3 regions of the Streptomyces sp. NPDC051217 genome follow, and region 2 is predicted to be linked to each of the others. Evidence: riboswitches for the same ligand, from Rfam matches in the RefSeq annotation. Region 2 holds a riboswitch; each other region holds the start of a gene.
What was found. A riboswitch is a leader RNA that binds a small molecule or an ion and turns the genes downstream of it on or off. The one in region 2 is predicted to bind thiamine pyrophosphate.

Region 1: linked by a shared signal. The riboswitch ahead of ACIBBB_RS21895 (thiamine ABC transporter substrate binding subunit) and the one ahead of thiO (glycine oxidase ThiO) in region 2 are both predicted to bind thiamine pyrophosphate.
Region 3: linked by a shared signal. The riboswitch ahead of thiC (phosphomethylpyrimidine synthase ThiC) and the one ahead of thiO (glycine oxidase ThiO) in region 2 are both predicted to bind thiamine pyrophosphate.

Annotation. Positions count from the first base shown of each region.
Region 1 is NZ_JBITEV010000009.1:273,569-280,739, forward strand. It holds gene pyrH (UMP kinase) at 169-948, shown strand; gene frr (ribosome recycling factor) at 1,073-1,630, shown strand; gene ACIBBB_RS21885 (phosphatidate cytidylyltransferase) at 1,630-2,700, shown strand; gene rlmN (23S rRNA (adenine(2503)-C(2))-methyltransferase RlmN) at 2,876-3,988, shown strand; TPP riboswitch at 4,044-4,168, shown strand; gene ACIBBB_RS21895 (thiamine ABC transporter substrate binding subunit) at 4,249-5,343, shown strand; gene ACIBBB_RS21900 (ABC transporter permease) at 5,502-7,115, shown strand; gene ACIBBB_RS21905 (ABC transporter ATP-binding protein) at 7,115-7,171, shown strand, end outside.
Region 2 is NZ_JBITEV010000004.1:116,736-123,906, forward strand. It holds gene ACIBBB_RS11845 (PASTA domain-containing protein) at 1-9, opposite strand, end outside; gene ACIBBB_RS11850 (thiazole synthase) at 175-969, opposite strand; gene thiS (sulfur carrier protein ThiS) at 975-1,187, opposite strand; gene thiO (glycine oxidase ThiO) at 1,293-2,552, opposite strand; TPP riboswitch at 2,549-2,663, opposite strand; gene ACIBBB_RS11865 (NAD(P)/FAD-dependent oxidoreductase) at 2,827-3,990, shown strand; gene ACIBBB_RS11870 (Rv2175c family DNA-binding protein) at 4,104-4,469, shown strand; gene thiE (thiamine phosphate synthase) at 4,638-5,297, shown strand; gene metF (methylenetetrahydrofolate reductase [NAD(P)H]) at 5,468-6,385, shown strand; gene ACIBBB_RS11885 (hypothetical protein) at 6,437-7,171, shown strand, end outside.
Region 3 is NZ_JBITEV010000013.1:164,142-171,312, forward strand. It holds gene ACIBBB_RS26750 (cupin domain-containing protein) at 1-122, shown strand, start outside; gene ACIBBB_RS26755 (DUF5326 family protein) at 335-553, shown strand; gene ACIBBB_RS26760 (IclR family transcriptional regulator) at 880-1,611, shown strand; gene ACIBBB_RS26765 (SsgA family sporulation/cell division regulator) at 1,764-2,198, shown strand; gene ACIBBB_RS26770 (YibE/F family protein) at 2,226-3,530, opposite strand; TPP riboswitch at 3,602-3,744, shown strand; gene thiC (phosphomethylpyrimidine synthase ThiC) at 3,739-5,529, shown strand; gene ACIBBB_RS26780 (MFS transporter) at 5,807-7,171, shown strand, end outside.

The DNA of each region.
Region 1 (7,171 bases), on a different contig from region 2:
CTGGGACAGCGCAGTCGTACGCGATCGACGGTGGACCCGGCTAGGGTCTACTGCAGCCGCCGGCCGAACACGCGCCGGACGGCCGCAGATCTGACGAGGAGGCCATTGCCGCTAGGGACACAGACCCATCGGCAATGGCCTTCTTCGTATGTGCACGAGGAGATCCCCATGAACAAGGGCGCGGACGCCACCCAGTCCACCGACGACAACAGCGACCCCGGCAAGAAAGCCGGGCGCTTCATGCTGAAACTGTCCGGTGAGGCGTTCGCCGGTGGGGGAGGACTCGGCGTCGACCCCGACGTCGTACACGCCATCGCCCGCGAGATCGGCGCCGTCGTGCGGGACGGGGCGCAGATCGCCATCGTCATCGGTGGAGGCAACTTCTTCCGCGGCGCCGAACTCCAGCAGCGCGGCATGGACCGGGCCCGCTCCGACTACATGGGCATGCTCGGTACGGTCATGAACTGCCTCGCCCTGCAGGACTTCCTGGAGAAGGAAGGCATCGACTCCCGCGTCCAGACGGCCATCACCATGGGGCAGGTCGCGGAGCCGTACATCCCGCTGCGCGCCGTACGGCACCTGGAGAAGGGCCGCGTCGTCATCTTCGGCGCCGGCATGGGGATGCCGTACTTCTCCACCGACACCACCGCCGCCCAACGCGCCCTGGAGATCGACGCCGAAGCGCTGCTGATGGGCAAGAACGGTGTGGACGGGGTGTACGACTCCGACCCCAAGACCAACCCCGACGCGGTGAAGTTCGACGCGCTGGAGTACGGCGAGGTGATCACCCGCAACCTCAAGGTCGCCGACGCCACGGCCGTCACTCTCTGCCGCGACAACGCGCTGCCGATCCTTGTCTTCGAACTCCTCACGGAGGGCAATATCGCGCGCGCCGTCAAGGGTGAGAAGATCGGCACGCTCGTGAGCGATCAGGGCACCCGGGCCTGAACTCCGGCTGCCCCGCACGGGGATGGACAAAGCCCTGCCGGTCGGACACCGTGCAGGAAGAAGACGCGACGCAGGTTCCGCCGGTAAGCACACCGGGCCCACTCAAGACACGCAGGAGCAAGTGGTGATCGAAGAGACCCTCCTCGAAGCAGAGGAGAAGATGGAGAAGGCCGTCCTGGTCGCCAAGGAGGACTTCGCCGCGATCCGCACCGGTCGTGCGCACCCGGCGATGTTCAACAAGATCGTGGCGGACTACTACGGTGCCCTGACCCCGATCAACCAGCTGGCCTCGTTCTCGGTGCCCGAGCCGCGCATGGCCGTGGTGACCCCGTTCGACAAGAGCGCGCTGCGCAACATCGAGCAGGCCATCCGCGACTCCGACCTCGGAGTGAACCCCAGCAACGACGGAAACATCATCCGCGTGGTGTTCCCCGAGCTTACGCAGGACCGCCGCAAGGAGTACATCAAGGTCGCCAAGACCAAGGCGGAGGACTCCAAGATCTCGATCCGCTCCGTGCGCCGCAAGGCCAAGGAGACGATCGACAAGCTGATCAAGGACGGCGAGGTCGGCGAGGACGAAGGCCGCCGCGCGGAGAAAGAGCTCGACGACACCACGGCGAAGTATGTCGCCCAGGTTGACGAGCTGCTCAAGCACAAGGAAGCCGAGCTGCTCGAGGTCTGATGAACGACTCTTCCTGGGGGGCCCCGCCGACTGCCGGTTACTGGGGACCGCCTGACCAGGGGGCTGCCCCGGCGGGTCCCGCATACGATGAGCTTGACGCACAGCAGACTCGGCCCATGCCCATCGTGCCCGACGTACCCGCGAGCGGCGGGTTCCAGGATGACGACCGGGGGGCTGCTCGGCCGGGCGGCCCCCTGTTCCGTGACGAAACGCCGCAGGAGCCCATGTCCGCCCCTCCGCCACCCCCGCCGAAGAAGCGGGCAGGCCGTGACCTCAGGGCGGCCATAGGTGTCGGTGTGGGACTCGGCGCGGTGATCGTGGCGTCCCTCTTCATCGTGAAGGCCGTCTTCATCGGCGTCATAGTGGTCGCCGTCGTCGTCGGGCTGTGGGAGTTGACCTCCCGGCTCGACGAGAAGAAGGCCATCAAGGCGCCCCTCGTTCCGCTCGCGGTCGGTGGCGCGGCGATGGTGGTCGCCGGGTACGTACGGGGCGCGGAAGGCGCCTGGGTCGCCACGGCGCTCACCGCGCTCGCCGTGCTCGCCTGGCGCATGACGGAGCCGCCCGAGGGCTATCTCAAGGACGTGACCGCGGGCGTTTTCGCGGCGTTCTACGTGCCCTTCCTGGCGACCTTCGTCGCGATGATGCTCAAGGCGGACGACGGCGCGCAGCGCGTGCTGACGTTCCTGGTTCTGACCATCGTCAGCGACACCGGTGCGTACGCGATCGGCTGGCGCTTCGGAAGCCACAAGCTGGCGCCGCGCATCAGCCCCGGCAAGACCCGCGAGGGCCTGTTGGGCGCCGTGGGGTTCGCCATGGCGGCCGGTGCGCTGTGCATGCAGTTCCTCATCGAGGACGGCACCTGGTGGCAGGGGCTGCTGCTCGGTCTCGCCGTGGCCGCCAGTGCCACGCTCGGGGACCTGGGCGAGTCGATGATCAAGCGGGACCTCGGGATCAAGGACATGGGCACGCTGCTGCCCGGTCACGGCGGCATCATGGACCGCCTCGACTCGCTTCTGCCGACGGCCCCGGTGGTGTGGCTGCTGTTGGTGGTCTTCGTCGGCTCGGGCTGAGTCGTATCCCTACCGGTTACCCTGGTAAGGCCCGCCGTCCTGGACGGCGGGCCTTACTGCGCTCCGCGGTCGCGGAGCCCGTCACATGAGGTCTCCTGGCACCGGCAGTGTGCCCACGTCTCTCCCGCAGCCGGCGGGGAACACCGGCCTCGTCGTACCGAGGAGAAAACAGCTCATGGCACCGCCCAATCCCGGAGAGCTCACGTTCGTCGCGCCCCGTGGCGCCAAGAAGCCGCCGAGGCACCTCGCCGACCTCACGCCGGAAGAACGTCGCGAGGCCGTCGCGGCGCTCGGTGAGAAGGCGTTCCGTGCCAAGCAGTTGTCGCAGCACTACTTCGCGCGGTTCGCGAACGACCCCGCCGAGTGGACGGACATCCCGGCCGCCGCGCGCCAGAAGTTCGCCACGGAGCTGCTGCCCGACCTGATGTCCGTGGTGCGGCATATCTCCTGCGACGACGACACCACCCGTAAGACGCTGTGGCGGCTGCACGACGGCACGCTGGTCGAGTCCGTCCTGATGCGTTACCCGGACCGGGTCACCATGTGCATCTCCTCGCAGGCGGGCTGCGGCATGAACTGCCCGTTCTGCGCGACGGGGCAGGCGGGCCTCGACCGCAACCTGTCCACGGCGGAGATCGTGCACCAGATCGTGGACGGCATGCGCGCGCTGCGCGACGGCGAGGTCCCCGGCGGGCCCGCCCGGCTGTCCAACATCGTCTTCATGGGTATGGGCGAACCACTCGCCAACTACCGCCGCGTCGTCGGGGCGATCCGCCGGCTGACCGACCCCGAGCCGGACGGCATCGGTCTCTCGCAACGGGGCATCACCGTTTCGACGGTGGGCCTGGTGCCCGCGATGCTGCGCTTCGCCGACGAGGGCTTCAAGTGCCGCCTCGCCGTCTCGCTGCACGCGCCCGACGATGAACTGCGCGACACCCTCGTGCCGGTCAACACCCGTTGGAAGGTGCGGGAGGTGCTCGACGCAGCCTGGGAGTACGCGGAGAAGTCGGGCCGCCGCATCTCCGTCGAGTACGCCATGATCCGCGACATCAACGACCAGGCGTGGCGGGGCGATCTGCTGGGGCGGCTGCTCAAAGGGAAGCGGGTACACGTCAATCTGATCCCGCTCAACCCGACGCCCGGGTCCAAGTGGACGGCCTCCCGCCCCGAGGACGAGAAGGCCTTTGTCGAGGCCGTCGCGTCCCACGGGGTGCCCGTAACGGTGCGCGACACCCGCGGCCAGGAGATCGACGGGGCATGCGGTCAGCTGGCGGCGACGGAGCGCTGAGTGCGGCGTAGGGGCCCCGTTGAGGTCCATGTACTCTGGGGTTCGAACGAATTACATATTCCGACAGGGGAGCGCCACAGCGCTGAGAGTGCGGCAGAGGCTCGGGAAGAGCCTCACGATCGCAGACCCTCTGAACCTCGCCCAGGTCATTCTGGGTAGGAAGTTCGGTCATCACTCATGCTGTTGCGCCCTGCCCTGTTCCGGTCCGCCGGTGCGGGGCAGGGCCGCGTCTTCTCCTGGACACCCCAGGAGGAATTCAGTTGCGTACCACGAAGAAGATGGCGGTCGGCGCCGTCGCCGCGGCGCTGGGAGTCTCCGCGCTCGCCGCGTGCGGCGGCGGGTCCGAGGACGCCGGGTCGTCGGACGGGGCGAAGTCCAAGAGCGTGACGCTCGTCGCCCACGACTCTTTCGCGGCCTCGGACTCCGTACTGAAGGAGTTCACCGAGCAGACGGGCTACACCGTCAAGGTGCTGAAGAGCGGCGAGGCCGGCGAGGCGCTCAACAAGGAGATCCTCACGAAGGGTTCCCCACAGGGCGATGTCTTCTTCGGCGTCGACAACACGCTCCTCTCGCGCGCTCTCGACAACGGCCTGTTCACGCCGTACGAGGCGAAGGGTCTCGACCAGGTCCGCGCCGACGTGCGGCTCGACGACGCCGAGCACCGTGTCACCCCTGTCGACACCGGCGACATCTGCGTCAACTACGACAAGAAGTACTTCACGGACAAGAAGCTGGCGCCGCCGGAGTCCTTCGCCGACCTGACGAAGCCCGCCTACAAGAACCTTCTCGTCGTCGAGAACGCCGGGCAGTCCTCACCGGGGCTCGGCTTCCTCCTCGGTACCGTCGCCGCGTACGGGGACGACGGCTGGCAGGACTACTGGAAGCAGCTCAAGGCCAACGGCGTCCAGGTCGTCGACAGCTGGGAGCAGGCCTACAACGAGGACTTCTCCGGCTCGGCCGGCGGCAAGAAGGCGAAGGCGGAGCGCCCGCTCGTCGTCTCGTACGCGTCGAGCCCGCCCGTCGAGGTCCTGTACGCCGAACCGCAGCCCCAGGAGGCGCCGACCGGCGTCGCCACGGGGACCTGCTTCCGCCAGATCGAGTTCGCCGGTCTGCTCCAGGGGGCGAAGAACGAGGGGGGCGGCAAGGCACTGCTGGACTTCCTGGTGAGCAAGACCTTCCAGGAGGACATGCCGCTCAACATGTTCGTGAATCCGGTCGTCGACGGTGCGAAGCTGCCGGCGCTCTTCACCGACCACGGCGCCGTCGTCGATATGCCGCAGACCATGGACCCGGAGAAGATAGCCAAGAACCGTGACGAGTGGATCCAGTCGTGGTCCTCACTCGTCGTCAAGTAGGCGCGGACGCCGCCCGGAAGGGCGAGCGGAGCACGCGTACGGCTACGGGGCCGGTAGTCGGGAAGTCAGCTCGGCGGCCGGGCCGAGGACGGGGCCGGGACGCCGGCGCCGCGGTGCGTGCCGCGCGGCGCCGGGGGAGCGCCGTACGGCTCTGCCTCATGGCCGTGCCCGTCGCGTTCTTCGCGGTCTTCTTCGCCTACCCCGTCGTCGCGATCGTCGGCCGGGGGCTGAAGGCGGACGGCTCCTGGCACTGGGGCAGGTTCGGCGACGTGCTGGGCCGGCCCGACATCGGGCAGGTGCTCTGGTTCACGACGTGGCAGGCCGCGGTCTCCACCGCGCTCACCCTGCTGATCGCGCTTCCCGGTGCGTACGTCTTCGCGCGCTTCGAGTTCCCCGGCAAACAGCTTCTGCGCGCCGTCGTGACGGTGCCGTTCGTCCTGCCGACCGTTGTTGTCGGTACGGCGTTCCTCGCGCTGCTGGGGCGCGGCGGGCTGCTCGACGAACTGTGGGGCGTGCGGGCGGACACGACGGTGTGGGCGATCCTCCTCGCGCATGTGTTCTTCAACTACGCGGTGGTCGTCCGCACCGTGGGCGGCCTCTGGGCGCAGCTGGATCCCCGTCAGGAGGAGGCCGCGCGGGTGCTCGGTGCCGGGCGGCTCGTGGCATGGTGGCGGATCACGCTGCCCGCACTGGGCCCCGCCGTCGCCGCCGCGGCGCTGATGGTGTTCCTCTTCACCTTCACTTCCTTCGGCATCGTCCAGATCCTGGGCGGTCCGGCCTACTCCACCCTGGAGGTGGAGATCTACCGGCAGACCGCGCAGCTGCTCGATCTGCCCACCGCCGCCGTTCTGACGATGGTGCAGTTCGCCGCCGTCGGCGCGATTCTGGCCCTGCACGCCTGGACCGTACGGAGGCGGGAGACCACCCTGAAACTGGTCGATCCCGCGCAGACGGTGCGCAGGCCGCGGGGAGTCGGCCAGTGGGCGCTGCTCGCCGGCGTGCTCGGCACCGTCCTCCTTCTGATCCTGCTGCCTCTCGGCGTGCTGATCGAGCGGTCGCTCGACGGCCCCGCCGGGTACGGCTTCGACTACTACCGGGCGCTGCGTTCGGTGGAGGCGAGCGGCGGCACATTCCTCGTACCGCCGCTGGAAGCGGTCTGGAACTCGCTGCGCTACGCCCTCACGGCCACCGTCATCGCCCTGGTCGTGGGCGGGCTGGCCGCGGCGGCGCTCACCCGGCGAGCGGGGCGCCTCGTACGGGGCTTCGACGCGCTGCTGATGCTCCCGCTGGGCGTCTCCGCGGTCACTGTCGGTTTCGGGTTCCTGATCACGCTCGACAAGCCGCCGCTGGATCTGCGGGCGTCGTGGATTCTGGTGCCGCTCGCCCAGGCGTTGGTGGGGGTCCCCTTCGTCGTACGGATCATGCTTCCCGTCCTGCGAGCCGTGGACGGGCGGTTGCGCGAGGCCGCGGCCGTTCTGGGGGCGTCGCCGCTGCGTGCGTGGCGGGAGGTCGATCTGCCGATGGTGCGGCGGGCGGTGCTGGTGGCCGCCGGATTCGCCTTCGCTGTCTCGCTCGGTGAATTCGGTGCCACGGTCTTCATCGCGCGACCGGACCGGCCGACGTTGCCGGTGGCCGTCGCGCGGCTGCTGGGGCGGCCCGGTGATCTCAACTACGGGCAGGCGATGGCGCTGAGTACGGTGCTGATGGTGGTGTGCGCGGTGTCGCTGCTGGTGCTCGAACGTATCCGTACCGATCGTTCCGGAGAGTTCTGATGGCCCTGCTCACTCTTGAGGACGTGACGGTGCGCTTCGGGCACCGTACGGCGCTC
Region 2 (7,171 bases):
CGTATCCACCCGCCCGAGTCTACGAGCCGCCACCGACACTCCCGCAGCCCCGGGTGAGGCCGGACGCCCCAATGGAGCCGTCTTGTGACAGCACACACACCACATCGCGGCAATCGGCCGACAGCCTTCCGGCCGCCGTCCCTCAGAGCGCCCTCGGACCCCGTCAGAACGCCGTCAGAAGGCCGGCCGCTCCGGGTCCAGCATCGCCAGCCCCTCCTTGGGGGACGAGGCGTCGGCGAAGTGCCGGCGCGGGATGCGGCCCGCGCGGTGCGCCAGCCGGCCCGCCTCGACCGCGTGCCGCATCGCCTCGGCCATCAGGACGGGCTCCTGGGCGCGTGTGACCGCCGACGCCAGCATGACCGCGGCGCAGCCCAGCTCCATGGCGAGCGCCGCGTCCGACGCCGTGCCCGCACCCGCGTCCAGGATGACGGGCACGCGCGCGTGGCCGGTGATCAGCTGGAAGTTGTGCGGGTTACGGATGCCCAGACCCGATCCGATCGGGGAGCCGAGCGGCATGATCGCCGCGCAGCCCACGTCCTCCAGCTTCCTCGCGAGCACGGGATCGTCGTTGGTGTACGGCAGCACGGTGAAGCCGTCGTCCACCAACGTCTCGGCGGCGTCGAGCAGTTCGATCGGGTCGGGCAGCAGTGTCCGTTCGTCGGCCACCACTTCGAGCTTGATCCAGTCGGTGCCCAGCGCCTCACGCGCCAGCCGGGCGGTGAGGACGGCCTCGCCCGCGGTGAAGCAGCCCGCCGTGTTCGGAAGCACCCGGATGCCGAGGCGGTCGAGCACGGACAGCACTGAGCCCTGCACGGTGGGGTCGAGCCGGCGCATGGCGACGGTGGTGAGTTCGGTGCCGGACGCGGTCAGCGACCTTTCCAGTACGTCGAGGCTGGGCGCGCCGCCCGTCCCCATGATGAGCCGGGAGTCGAGGGCGGTGCCGCCGATGACGAGCCTGTCGTCGGACATCTGGTTCAGCCTCCCTGGACAGCGGTGAGGACTTCGACGCGGTCGCCGTCGGACAGGGTGGTGGCCGACCAGCGCCCGCGCGGGACGACGGTCTCGTTGAGCGCGGCGGCGACGCCCGACGGGGCGGGGGTGAGGGTCGCGACGAGGACGTCGAGGGTGACGGGGCCGGCGAGGACGCGGGCCTCTCCGTTCACCGAGACGGTCACGGAGGGGTTCACGGGCGGATCGGCGGAGGGATCGACGCACGGATCAGTGTGCGGGTTCACCGACGGATTCACGGACGGATTCACGGTGTCTGTCATGCGTGCTGCTCCTGACCTACGTCAGACGGCGGGGGAGAGGCCCGGCGAGGGGCGGGGCGCGAAGGCGGGCGAGAAGCGGTCCGGTGTGAAGGGTCGTGCGTCGTCGGGGAGTTCGCCCGTCGTGAGCACGGTGGCCATCACCTGGCCCGTGACGGGCGTCAGGAGCACCCCGTTGCGGTGGTGCCCGGTGGCCAGATGCAGGCCCGGCAGGGCGGTCGGCCCGAGCAGGGGGGCATTGTCCGGTGACGTCGGCCGCAGCCCGGCGCGGGTCTCGGTGAGCGGCAGTTCGGTGATGCCGGGGAGCAGTTCATGGGCGTCGCGCAGGAGTTCGTACACCCCGCCCGCCGTCACCGTCGTGTCCCAGCCGAGCTCCTCGCTCGTGGCGCCCACGACCAATTCGCCGTTCTCGCGGGGCACCAGATAGATGTGGCTGCCGCGGACCTCGGCCCGCAGTGTCCGGGACAGGAACGGCGCGTACGGGCGCGGCACCGTCAGCCGCAGGACCTGGCCCTTGACGGGCCGTACCGGCGGCAGGACGTCGTCCGGCACTCCGGCGAGCCGTCCGCTGAGGCTGCCACCGGCGATGACGACCTGCTCGGCGTCGAGATCGGCGCCGCCGCCGACGGTGACTCCGGCGGCCCGGTCCCGAACCACCCGCAGCCTCTCGGCCCAGGCCCGGTGGAAGACCACCCCGGCCCGCTCGCAGGCCGTCACGAGGGCCGCCGCGAGCCTGCGCGGGTCGATCTGGTGGTCGCCGTCGGCCCGCAGGCCGCCGCGTACGCCCGGAGCGAGCATCGGCTCCAGCCGCCGGCACTCGCGTCCGGTGAGCCATTCGGACTCCAGACCCGACCTCTTTTGGAGGGCGTGGAGTTCACGCAGTCGCGCGCGGTCGTCGGTGTCGAGAGCGACCGCGAGCGTGCCGCAGGCGCGGTAGCCGGTGTCCTGGCCGGTGGCGGACTCCAGCTCGGCGACGAAGTCGGGATAGAGCCGCGCCGAGGCGATGTTCAGTCCCAGCAGGGTCTGCTCGCCGTGGTCGAGTTCGCTGACGGGGGCGAGCATCCCGGCGGCGACCTGGGCGGCCCCGCCGCCCGGCTCGGGATCGACGACGGTGACGCGGAGCCCGCGCTGCGCCGTGCGCCAGGCGGTGACGAGGCCGATGACGCCGCCCCCGACGACCAGGACGTCGGTGTGCCGGGGACCTGGGCCGGCGGACGGGTCCGGAGACCTGCCCGGAGACGGCTCCGGACCGGATTCCCCCAACGGAACGTGAGATGAGCGCATGGGCGTCCAGCTCCTCCCTTCGCCGGCATGACCCGGATCAGGTTCGTACGGTCGGAGGCCGCGTCAGCCTCCCTCTCAGCCCGGTGCGTACGGGCTCCCGCGAGGTGTGAAGTCTCTTGTTCGCTACTGCCGATAAGTGCTTCCGGGTCAGGGTAACCCCCGGTCGCCGTGCCCTGTAAGGGAGTCGTCGTCCCGGCCGGGTCCTTAAGGTGATCAGGTGAACGAGCAGCGGAAGCAGGCGGACGGGCGGCGCACCGTCATCGTCGGCGCGGGCATGGCGGGTGTGCAGACCGCCGTCGCACTGCGCGAACTGGGGTACGGCGGCCCCGTCACCCTCGTCGGAGCCGAGCCCCACCAGCCCTACGACAGGCCCCCACTCTCCAAAGCCGTCCTCCTTGGGACGGCGGAGGGTTCGGCTTTCGACGTGGACTTCGACGCGCTCTCCCTGGAGCTGCGGCTCGGGCTCGAAGTGACCGGCGTGCGCCCCGAGGACCACGAGGTGGACACGGAGGCGGGGCCGGTCCCGTACGACGTACTGGTCCTCGCCACCGGCGCCGAACCGGTCACGCTCCCCGGCGCGAAGGACGTGCCCGGTGTCCATCTGCTGCGCACCCTGGACGACGCCGCGCGGCTGCGCCCCATCCTGGACCGCGGGAACCAGATCGTCGTGGTCGGCGCGGGCTGGATCGGCGCCGAGTTCACCACCGCCGCCAGGGAGGCCGACTGCGCGGTCACCGTCGTGGAGGCCGCGGACCGTCCGCTCGCCGGCGCACTGCCGGCCGAGGTCGCCACTCCGATGGAGGACTGGTACGCGGAGAGCGGCGCGGAACTCCTCACCAACGCGCGCGTGGCGGGCGTCCGGCCCGGCACGGTGTTCCTCGCCGACGGCCGCGAACTGGCGGCGGACGCGGTCGTCGTGGGCATCGGCGCCAGACCCGCCACGGGCTGGCTGGCGGGTTCCGGCATCGTGACCGGCCCCGAGGGTGCCGTCACCGCCGATGACCGGCTGCGTACCTCACGGGCCGACGTGTACGCGGTCGGGGACTGCGCCTCTTTCCCCTCGGCCCGCTACGGCGAGCGGCTGCTGGTGCACCACTGGGACAACGCGCTCCAGGGGCCGCGCACGGTCGCCGCCGACATCGTGGGGGAGGCCCACGAGCCGTACGACCCCGTGCCGTACTTCTGGTCCGAACAGTTCGGCCGCTTCGTGCAGTACGCGGGCCACCACGCGCGGGCCGACACGCTGCTGTGGCGCGGCGACCCGGCGACCGCCGCCTGGTCGGTCCTGTGGCTGCGCGAGGGGGCGCTGGTGGCGCTGATGACCGTCGGCCGGCCGCGTGATCTGGCGCAGGGCCGCAAGCTCGTCGCGTCGGGCGCGCGGATCGACACCGAGTGGGCGGCCGACCCCGCCGTACCGCTGAAATCGACCGTTCTCTGACCTCTGCCGATCCCGCCCCCGCGCTGTCGTCCCCCGGCCGACGCGGTGCCCGGCGACCCGTTCGGTGCCCGGCTCGGCTTCCGACTGTCAGTCCGGGATGGCAGGCTTGTCCTGTGACTGAGATTGACGCAAAGATCGATGCTCTCGTCCCTGCCTGGCTTCACCTGCCCGATATCGCCGAGATGCTGGATATCGAGGTGACGCGTGTGCGTCAGCTGGTGAAGGAAGGCACGCTGATCGCCGTGCGCCGCGGGGAGAACCGCGCGCTTCAGGTGCCGGCCGCCTTCATCGACGGCAACAAGGTCGTCAAGGGCCTCGCCGGGACCTTGACGCTCCTGAGGGACGACAGCTTCACCGACGAAGAGATGCTTGAGTGGCTCTTCACTCCCGACCCGTCCCTGCCGGGCACGCCCGCGCAGGCCCTCAGCGAGAATCGCGGTACGGAGGTGAAGCGCCGCGCTCAGGCGCTCGCCGTCTGACGACACCACCACCGGCCGTACGCGGGGCGGGGCGCTCCGCCCCGCGTACGGCCGGCCCAGAGAACCGATCCGACAGACATTGATCCGCCAGACATTGATCCGAGCACGGCCGTCCGGGGACGCCGATCTGGGCCGTCCGAGGACACCGATCCGACGGGGGAGACCCGCATGCCCGCAGCGCCCAGCGCACTCGATCTGCTGTCCGACGCCCGGCTCTATCTGTGCACGGACGCGCGGAAGCGGCAGGGGGATCTCCCCGAGTTCCTGGAAGCCGTCCTCACCTCCGGTGTGGACATCGTGCAGCTGCGTGACAAGGGCATGGAGGCGGCCGAGGAGCTGGACCACCTCCAGGTCTTCGCCGACGCCTGCCGGCGTCACGGCAAGCTCCTCGCCGTGAACGACCGGGCCGACGTGGCGCACGCCATCGGCTCCGACGTGCTGCACCTGGGCCAGGGCGACCTGCCCGTGTCCGCCGCCCGCGCCATCCTCGGTACGGACCTGCTGATCGGCCGCTCCACGCACTCCGAGGCCGAGGCGATGGCGGCGGCCGGTGAGCCCGGCGTGGACTACTTCTGTACGGGTCCCTGCTGGCCCACCCCCACCAAGCCCGGCCGGCACGCGCCGGGGCTCGACCTCGTGCGGTACGCGGCATCGCTGGCCACCCGGCGCCCGTGGTTCGCGATCGGCGGGGTCGACGCGGGCAACCTCGACGAGGTGCTGGACGCCGGGGCCCGCCGGGTCGTGGTCGTCAGGGCCGTGACGGAGGCGGACGATCCGGCCATGGCGGCGGCCGGTCTCGCCAAGCGCGTTCGCGACCGCGTCGCCTGACACCGGGCGCCCGACATCGAGCGCCTGACCCCCGGCGCCGGAGGCGCGCACCCCGTCCGTCCTCGATCTTCGCTGTCCGCACCGTCCGAGGGATGGACAGGGATGGTGTCAATTGGACAAATCGCCCTGCTCTGGTTGGGTGATCGCCGCGGCCTCGATAGCCTTCGGGTATGGCCCTTGGCACAGCTTCGACCAGGACGGATCACGCCCGTACGGTGCGTGACCTGCTTGCGACCGGCAAATTGTCGTACTCGTTCGAATTCTGGGCGCCCAAGACGGAGAAAGGCGAGCGCAACCTCTGGAACGCGCTGCGCCGGGTCGAGGCGGTCGGCCCGAGCTTCGTCTCCGTGACCTACGGCGCGGGCGGCTCCACCCGGGCCGGAACGGTCAAGGCGACCCAGCGCATCGCCTCCGACACCACCCTCATCCCGGTCGCCCACCTCACCGCCGTGAACCACTCGGTCGCGGAGCTGCGCAACATGATCGGCCAGTACGCGGACGCCGGGATCAGGAACATCCTCGCCGTGCGCGGAGACCCGCCCGGCGACCCGATGGGTGAGTGGATCAAGCACCCCGAGGGCGTGGGGTACGCGGCCGATCTCGTCCGCCTGATCAAGGAGTCCGGCGACTTCTGCGTCGGCGTCGCGGCCTTCCCCGAGATGCACCCGCGCTCGTCCGACTGGGAGAGCGACATCCGGCACTTCGTGGCCAAGTGCCGGGCGGGCGCCGACTACGCGATCACCCAGATGTTCTTCGACCCGGAGGACTATCTGCGGCTGCGGGACAAGGTCGCGGCCACGGGCTGCGACACGCCGATCATCCCGGAGATCATGCCGGTCACCAACGTCCGCCAGATCGAGCGCTTCTCGCAGCTCAGCAATGCCTCGCTGCCCCCGGCGCTGAAAGAGCGGATCCTCTCCGTCAAGGACGATCCCGCCGCTGTACGCTCCATCGGTATCGAGTACGCGACGGAGTTCTGCGCGACGCTGCGCGCGGAGGGTGTTCCCGGACTCCACTTCATTACACTCAACAACTCCACGGCGACGCTCGAAATTTACGAGAATCTCGGACTGCACGAGCAGTCGTGACCGGTCGTACCCGCCCCGCCCCGGGGCGGCGACCGCAGGAGAGGGGCGGGCATGGGCTGGACGGTCCTCTACATCGCGTTCGGCATCGTCGCGCTGTGGCTGCTGGGCGAAGTACTGCTCCAGTACAAGGCGCGGCTCCGTTGGCGGCTCCTCGCCTTCACCGGTTTCGTCGGCGTGGTGCTGGGTGTCCTGCTCGCCTCCGTCCCGGTCATCGCGGTCGGCGCGATCGCGTTCGCGGTCGGCCAGACCTATGTGACGCTCTCGTTCCGCCGCGGCTTCTCCACCGGCTGGGCGATCGGCGGCAGCCCCGGCGCCAGCCGGCGCCGCAGGGCCGGCGGCGGTGAGGCCGAGAACCGCGAACCGAGCCTGGAAGTCTCGGACTTGGAGTACCAGCCCGTCGCCGCGGACCCCGCCCAGGCCGCCGGTCCCGTCCCCGGCGAGCCCCCGTACGCCGCCTCCGTCTACGAGCCGGAGCCCATGCCGGACGAGACCGGGCAGTACGGCGTGTACAGCGACGCCGCCTATCAGGCGACCCAGTACGGCGACTACGACCCGTACCACGGCTACGACGCACCCGCGGGCCAGGACACCTACGCCGGTCACGACGCCTACGCGGGCCAGGGCCCCCAGGACGGATACGGCACCTCCGACGTGTACGGGGCCGCGGACCCGTACGCGAGCCAGGGCCAGGACGTGTACGGCGGCCAGGACGCGTACGGCGCCCAACAGGACCCGTACGCGGCGCAGAACGGCCAGGGCGGGCAGTACGACTACGGCACGGGCCAG
Region 3 (7,171 bases), on a different contig from region 2:
TGGAGACGACGCAGGTGGGGCGCGGCAGCGTGATCTACGTACCGTCCGGTGTGCCGCACAAGTTCCACCACATCACCGAGGACCTGCGGGTGATGGTCGTCTTCTCCCCGCCGGAGGGCTGAGCCGGGCGCGGGGCGGCCGGGCGCCGCGCTGGCCCGGCCGGAACCGGAGGCCGACCCCCACCGATTTCGTCAGGGTCGGATCAGGGGAGTTCCAGGGCTCCGGGACCTCCGCTTCGGCCCGAGCCGCTCTAGCATCGAAGGAAGCGGGAACGTATCTCACGTATTCACGCTATCTGTAATGCTTCAGGTACTCACGGAACGAGGTAAGGACGATGGCGGTACGGGAGATTGTCGCGGGAATGCCCTGGTGGGTGAAGTGGATCGCGTTGCCCGTGGTCGTTCTCGTGGTGTTCGGCGGGCTGATCGCGAGCGTCGTCGGATTTGTGATCGGGCTGCTCTTCAAGGTGCTGATCCTGGTGGCCCTCGTCGGCGGACTCGTCTACGGCGTAAGGAAGTTCACGTCGTCCTCGTCCTCGCGTGGCGACTGGTAGGAGCGCCGCCGCCCCTCACCGGGGCGGCCCCCGCCCCCGCCGTTAGCCCGCGCGGGGGAATGGCGGAGACGAAACCACGCCCCGCTCAGAGGCTGCCATTAGAGTGGCAAGCCTCTGCTGCGTCCTGCGAAAACAGCGTCGATGGTCGCTTTGACCAACGCATTGTGCGGGTTCTCGGCGCCGGACCTCGGACTCTGTCTCGGGTCCCCCCGGGGCGCGGCAGGCGCGGGGGCGGCCCCCGCGAGCGGGCGCACGCCCGTCAGTACGCCTGGGGGTGACCTTTGGCCACAGCGACCACGCCAGCTGCCCCTACCCTCATCGGTTCGGTGCGGCGTGCGCTGCGCCTGCTGGAGTCGGCCGGCTCCCATCCGAGCGGCGCCCCGGCGAAACAGCTGGCCCGGGAGGCCGGTCTTCCCCTCCCCACCGCCTATCACCTGCTGCGCACCCTGACCCACGAGGGATATCTGCGCCGGGAGAAGGGCGTGTTCTTTCTCGGTGACGCGGTGGACCGCCTGGTGAACGGCGAGGTCTCGGGGGCCGGCCGGGCCCGGCGCACCATGGTCGAGTCGATGGAGCACTGCCGCGATCTGATCGGGGCGCCGGTGTACTTCGCGATCTACCGCGAGGGCGAGATCGAGATCGTCGCGGTGGCCGACAGCCCCGCGGCGCCCGCCGTCGCCGAGTGGGCCGCCTTCCGCGAGACCGCGCACGCGCACGCGATCGGCCAGTGTCTGCTGAGCCAGCTCGACGAGGAGGCCCGCCGGGACCATCTGGACCGGTATCCCGTGGGCCCGCTCACCCCCTACTCCGTCGCCGACCGGCGCACACTGCTCGCGCGCCTCGGCGCCATGAGGCGTACGGGACCGGTGCTGGAGCGCCAGGAGTACGCGCTCGGCCAGGTCTGCGCCGCCGTACCGATCAGGGCAGGGGCGACGGTCGCGACCCTCGCGACGTCCGTGCCGCTGCATCAGGAGGAAAGACTGCTTCCCGCTGTCGAACTGCTATGCAAAGAGATCGGAAGCATGATCGGCTCGCTGGAATTCTCTATCAGTATCTGAAATATCACTCCTTGTGATCCGTTACAGCGTGCTGGACGATTAAGAAGAGGATCAAGGGGCATCAATACCGGACGTTTCACCCCTGAAACCCCCGAAATCTCTCTGAATTTCTTACTCTCCGTAACTTTCCGTCTTCCACTGCGGGGTACATGATGCGCGAGTTGGTTCAGGCCGAAGTCCTGATGAGTTTCCTTGTCTCCGAAGAGCTCTCATTCCGAATTCCGGTGGAACTCCGTTACGAGACGACGGACCCCTACGCGGTGCGGATGACGTTCCATCTGCCCGGCGACGCCCCGGTCACCTGGGCCTTCGGCCGTGAGCTGCTGATCGACGGCATCAACGAGCCCAGCGGCGACGGCGACGTGTACATCTCGCCGACCGAGCCCGAAGAGCTCTCCGACGTCCACATCAGGCTCCAGGTCGGCGCGGAGCACGCGCTGTTCCGGGCCAGCGCCCCGCCGCTGGTGGCCTTCCTCGACCGTACGGACCGGCTGGTCCCGCTCGGCCAGGAGATGGCGCTCGGGGACTTCGAGACCGACCTGGAGGAGACGCTCGGCCGCATCCTCGCCGAGGAGAACGCGGGCTGAGCGCCGCCCCCGCGGGCGCCGTCGCGGCTACGCCTTGCGGCGCCGTCCACCGCGGCCACCACCGCGCGGCGCCGACGATCCCGGCCGGTCGGCCGAGACCACCAGCGCCGCCAGTGCCGTGGTCACCGGGACCGACGCGACCAGACCGATCGACCCCACCAGGGTCCGTACGATCTCCTCGGCCACCAGCTCGCTGTTGGCCACCGTCCCCACGCTCGACTCCGCGATCGAGAAGAGCAGCAGCAGCGGCAGCGCCGCGCCCGCGTAGGCCAGTACGAGCGTGTTGACCACCGACGCGATGTGGTCGCGTCCGATCCGGATACCCGCACGGTAGAGCGCGCGGGGCCCCATGTCGGGGTCCGCCTGACGCAGCTCCCACACCGCCGACGTCTGGGTGACCGTCACATCGTCCAGCACACCCAGCGATCCGATGATCACGCCGGCCAGCAGCAGACCGCTCATGTCGATCTCCGGGAACAGCCCGTGGATCAGCCCGGTGTTGTCGTCCGTGTTGCCCGTCAGGCTCGCCCAGCCGATGAACAGCGAGCCCAGCAGCCCGATCAGCAGCAGGGAGATCAGGGTGCCGAGCACGGCGACGGACGTACGGGCCGTGAGGCCGTGGCACAGATACAGCGCGATCAGCATGATCGCGCTCGCGCCGACGACCGCCACGATGAGCGGGTTCGAGCCCTGGAGAATCGCCGGCAGGATGAAGAGCGTCAGTACGGCGAACGAGATGACGAGCGCGACCAGTGCCATCAGCCCGCGCAGCCGCCCCACCACGATCACCGCGAGCGCGAAGATCCCGGCCAGCAGCGCCATCGGCACCGTGCGGTCCACGTCCGTGACCGAGTACTGGAGATCCTTCGGCGCGTCCGGCGCGTAGGCCACCACGACGTCCTGATTCACGTGAAACTGCCGCGGCGCGTCCGGCTGGACGACCTCGACGAACCTGCGCCCCTTGTCCTTGCCGCTCTTCACCTCCACCGTCGCCTTCTCGCAGTCCCCGTTCTGCGCGCGCTCCGCCTCCCGCCCCTGCGGCGTCGACGTATCGCCCGTCGACGGGACTTGAGCGGCGTTCACGTCACTGCAGTCGACCTGCTCGATCTTCACCACCTGGCCCTGCTGGGTCTGCCGGTCGAAGCCGACACCGGTGCGTTCGTGGGCCGGGGTGCCGCCGGGCCAGAGCACGATCAGACCGACAACGACGGCCGTCGCGAAGGGAATCAGCACCGCGGCGATGACCTTGCGCAGGTGTCTGGAGACCGGCGCGGCCGGCCCATGACTGTGCGAGTGGCCGTGCGGATCGGGTGTCTGCGGGGATGGGGTCACCGACCGATCATCGCAAGAACGGTGTAGGCCCTCTGTTCAGCACGCCCGATAGCGCGTTAGCGTGGTGGTGCCTTTACACACGCGGGAGCTCGGAGCACCGGGCTGAGAGGACGCTGACTGTGGAGTTCCGGGGTCTCCCCGGATCCCTGAGCTGCGTCGACCGCCGAACCTGTTACCGGGTAATGCCGGCGTAGGGAGTAGGTCTCATATGACCGTTCAGGACACACGCACGTCTGCCTCCAACGGCTCCGAGGGCTCGGAGCCCTCGGAGGGCTCCAGGGCCATCGGCTGGCACAAGGGATACGTCGAGGGCTCACGCCCCGATCTCCGGGTGCCGGTCCGTCAGGTGCATCTCACCAACGGCGACGACGTGACGCTGTACGACACGTCGGGGCCGTACACCGACCCCACCGTCGAAACCGACGTACGGCGCGGGCTCGCACCGCTCCGGGAGAACTGGATCATCGGCCGGGGCGACACCGAGGAGTACGCGGGCCGCCCCGTCCGCCCCGAGGACGACGGGCTCAAGCACACCTCGCCGCGCGGTGGACTCCGCAATCTCGACGCGGTCTTCCCCGGCCGCCCGCGCCAGCCGCGCCGGGGCCGCGACGGGCAGGCGGTGACCCAGCTCGCGTACGCCCGGCGCGGCGACATCACCCCGGAGATGGAGTACGTCGCCATCAGGGAGAACGTCGCGCCCGAGGTCGTACGGGACGAGATCGCGGCCGGCCGCGCCGTACTGCCGGCCAACGTCAACCATCCCGAGATCGAACCGATGATCATCGGCAAGCGGTTCCTCGTGAAGGTCAACGCCAACATCGGCAACTCCGCGGTCACTTCCTCCATCGAGGAGGAGGTGGACAAGATGACCTGGGCCACCAAGTGGGGCGCCGACACGGTCATGGACCTCTCCACCGGCCGCAACATCCACACCACCCGCGAGTGGGTGCTGCGCAACTCCCCCGTCCCCATCGGCACCGTGCCGCTCTACCAGGCGCTGGAGAAGGTCGACGGCAAGGCCGAGGAGCTGACCTGGGAGATCTACAAGGACACGGTCGTCGAACAGGCCGAGCAGGGCGTCGACTACATGACCGTCCACGCGGGCGTGCTGCTGCGGTACGTGCCGCTGACGGCCCGCCGCAAGACCGGCATCGTCTCGCGCGGCGGCTCGATCATGGCGGCCTGGTGCCTGGCGCACCACAAGGAGTCGTTCCTTTACGAGAACTTCGAGGAGCTGTGCTCCATCCTCGCCTCGTACGACGTGACGTACTCCCTCGGCGACGGGCTGCGCCCCGGGTCGATCGCCGACGCCAACGACGAGGCCCAGTTCGCCGAGTTGCGGACGCTGGGCGAGCTGAACACCATCGCCAAGCGGCACAACGTACAGACCATGATCGAGGGTCCGGGCCATGTCCCGATGCACAAGATCAAGGAGAACATCGACCTCCAGCAGGAGATCTGCGAGGAGGCGCCGTTCTACACGCTCGGCCCGCTGACGACGGACGTCGCCCCGGCGTACGACCACATCACCTCCGGCATCGGCGCGGCGATGATCGCCTGGTGGGGTACGGCGATGCTCTGCTACGTGACCCCCAAGGAGCACCTGGGCCTGCCCAACCGCGACGACGTGAAGACCGGTGTCATCACGTACAAGATCGCGGCGCACGCGGCGGATCTGGCCAAGGGGCATCCGGGGGCGCAGGAGTGGGACGACGCGCTGTCGGACGCGCGGTTCGAGTTCCGCTGGGAGGACCAGTTCAATCTGGCGCTCGACCCGGACACGGCAAGGGAGTTCCACGACGAGACGCTGCCCGCCGAGCCGGCGAAGACCGCGCACTTCTGCTCGATGTGCGGACCCAAGTTCTGTTCGATGCGGATCTCGCACGACATCAGGCGCGACCACGGAGGTTCGCAGGACGAGATCGAGGCGGGCATGGCGGCCAAGTCGAAGGAGTTCGCGGCGAGCGGCAACCGGGTCTATCTGCCGCTGGCGGAGTGACCGGCGGCGCCTGACGACGGATGCCCCCGACCGGAAGACCGGTCGGGGGCATCCGTGTCTCCGTGTCTCCGTATGTCCGGGGCCCGCGGAACTCGGTGCTCCGGCTCCGTAGGTCGTAGCCGGGACTCCCACCAAAGTGGTGGTTGAGGCCGCGAAAGGTGGGGATGGGCCGGAATCCCTTGTACCGGGCAGTGGCGAACGTATCGGATGAGTCCTGTAGACGGCAGGCGGCAGAGCGCATCACCGACATCCCCAGCGTTCCGAGGGACAGACCTGCATGGCCACAGAAGCCGGCACCGGACAAGCGACACCCGACTCGACACCGAACCCCGTCCCACCGGCGAAGTCACCGGCATCAGCGCAGGCACCGGCCTCGGCACTGCCGCCGCACTCCGGACTCCTGCTCGGGATCCTGTCGTTGGCCGCCTTCATGGCCGGGCTCGATCTCTTCATCGTCAACGTCGGCTTCGACGCCATCGGCCGTGAATTCGACGGCGCCTCCCTCGCGGACCTCTCGTGGGTCCTCAACGCCTACGCCATCGTCTTCGCCGCACTCCTGGTGCCCCTGGGCCGCCTCTCCGACCGCTACGGCCGCAAGGCCGGATTCCTGCTCGGCGTCGCCCTGTTCACCGCGGCGTCCGCGGCCTGCGCCGTATCGACATCGCTGTGGCAGCTCGTCCTCTTCCGGGTGCTCCAGGCGGTCGGCGCCGCGGCGCTGACGCCCGCCAGTCTCGGTCTGCTGCTCTCGGCGTTCCCGCCGGAGCGCCGGGCCGGTGCCGTACGGATCTGGTCGGCGAGCGCCGCGCTGGCGGCGGCGGCCGGGCCGGTCTTCGGCGGTCTGCTCGTCAGCGCGTCATGGCGGTGGATCTTCCTGGTGAACATCCCCATCGGTGTCCTCGCGCTGGTCGTGGCCTTCCGTATCGTCCCCGACTCCAAGGAAGCGGCGATGACCCGGCTGCCCGATCTGCCGGGAGCCGCGCTGCTGACGGGTTCGATCGCGCTGCTGGCACTCGGCCTGGTGAAGATCAACGACTGGTCCGGGGTCCGGACGTCCGCCGTGCTGGCCGGTGCGGTCCTCGGGATCGCGGTGTTCTGGTTCCGGTCGCGGCGCCATGCCTCCCCGGTGATCGAACCGGCGCTGCTCCGGGTGCGGGCCTTCGTCTGGTCGAACCTGACGGCGGTCGCCTTCAGCGCGGCGTTCGCCGCGAACCTGCTCACCGCGATCCTGTGGATGCAGCAGGTCTGGCACTACTCCGCACTGCGTACGGGACTCGGGATCGCCCCGGGCCCGCTGATGGTCCCGCTGGCCGCGATCGTCGCCGCGAAGCTCGCGGCACGCGTCCCGGCGGGCCGGATGGTCGCCGCCGGCTGTCTGCTGTGCACCGTCGGTGTGCTGCTGATGGCGGCGAGCATTGGGCAGAGCCCGCACTACGCGAGCGAGTTGCTGCCCGGCTGGCTGATCGGCGGGGTCGGGGTGGGCCTCGCGCTCCCCACGATCCTCGCGACCGCCACGACCGACCTGCCGGCGGCCCGGTTCTCCACGGGCAGCGCGGTGGTCAACATGAGCCGGCAGATCGGCAGCGTGCTGGGGATCAGCCTGCTGGTCGCGATCCTCGGCACCCCGCTCACCTACGACGCGACC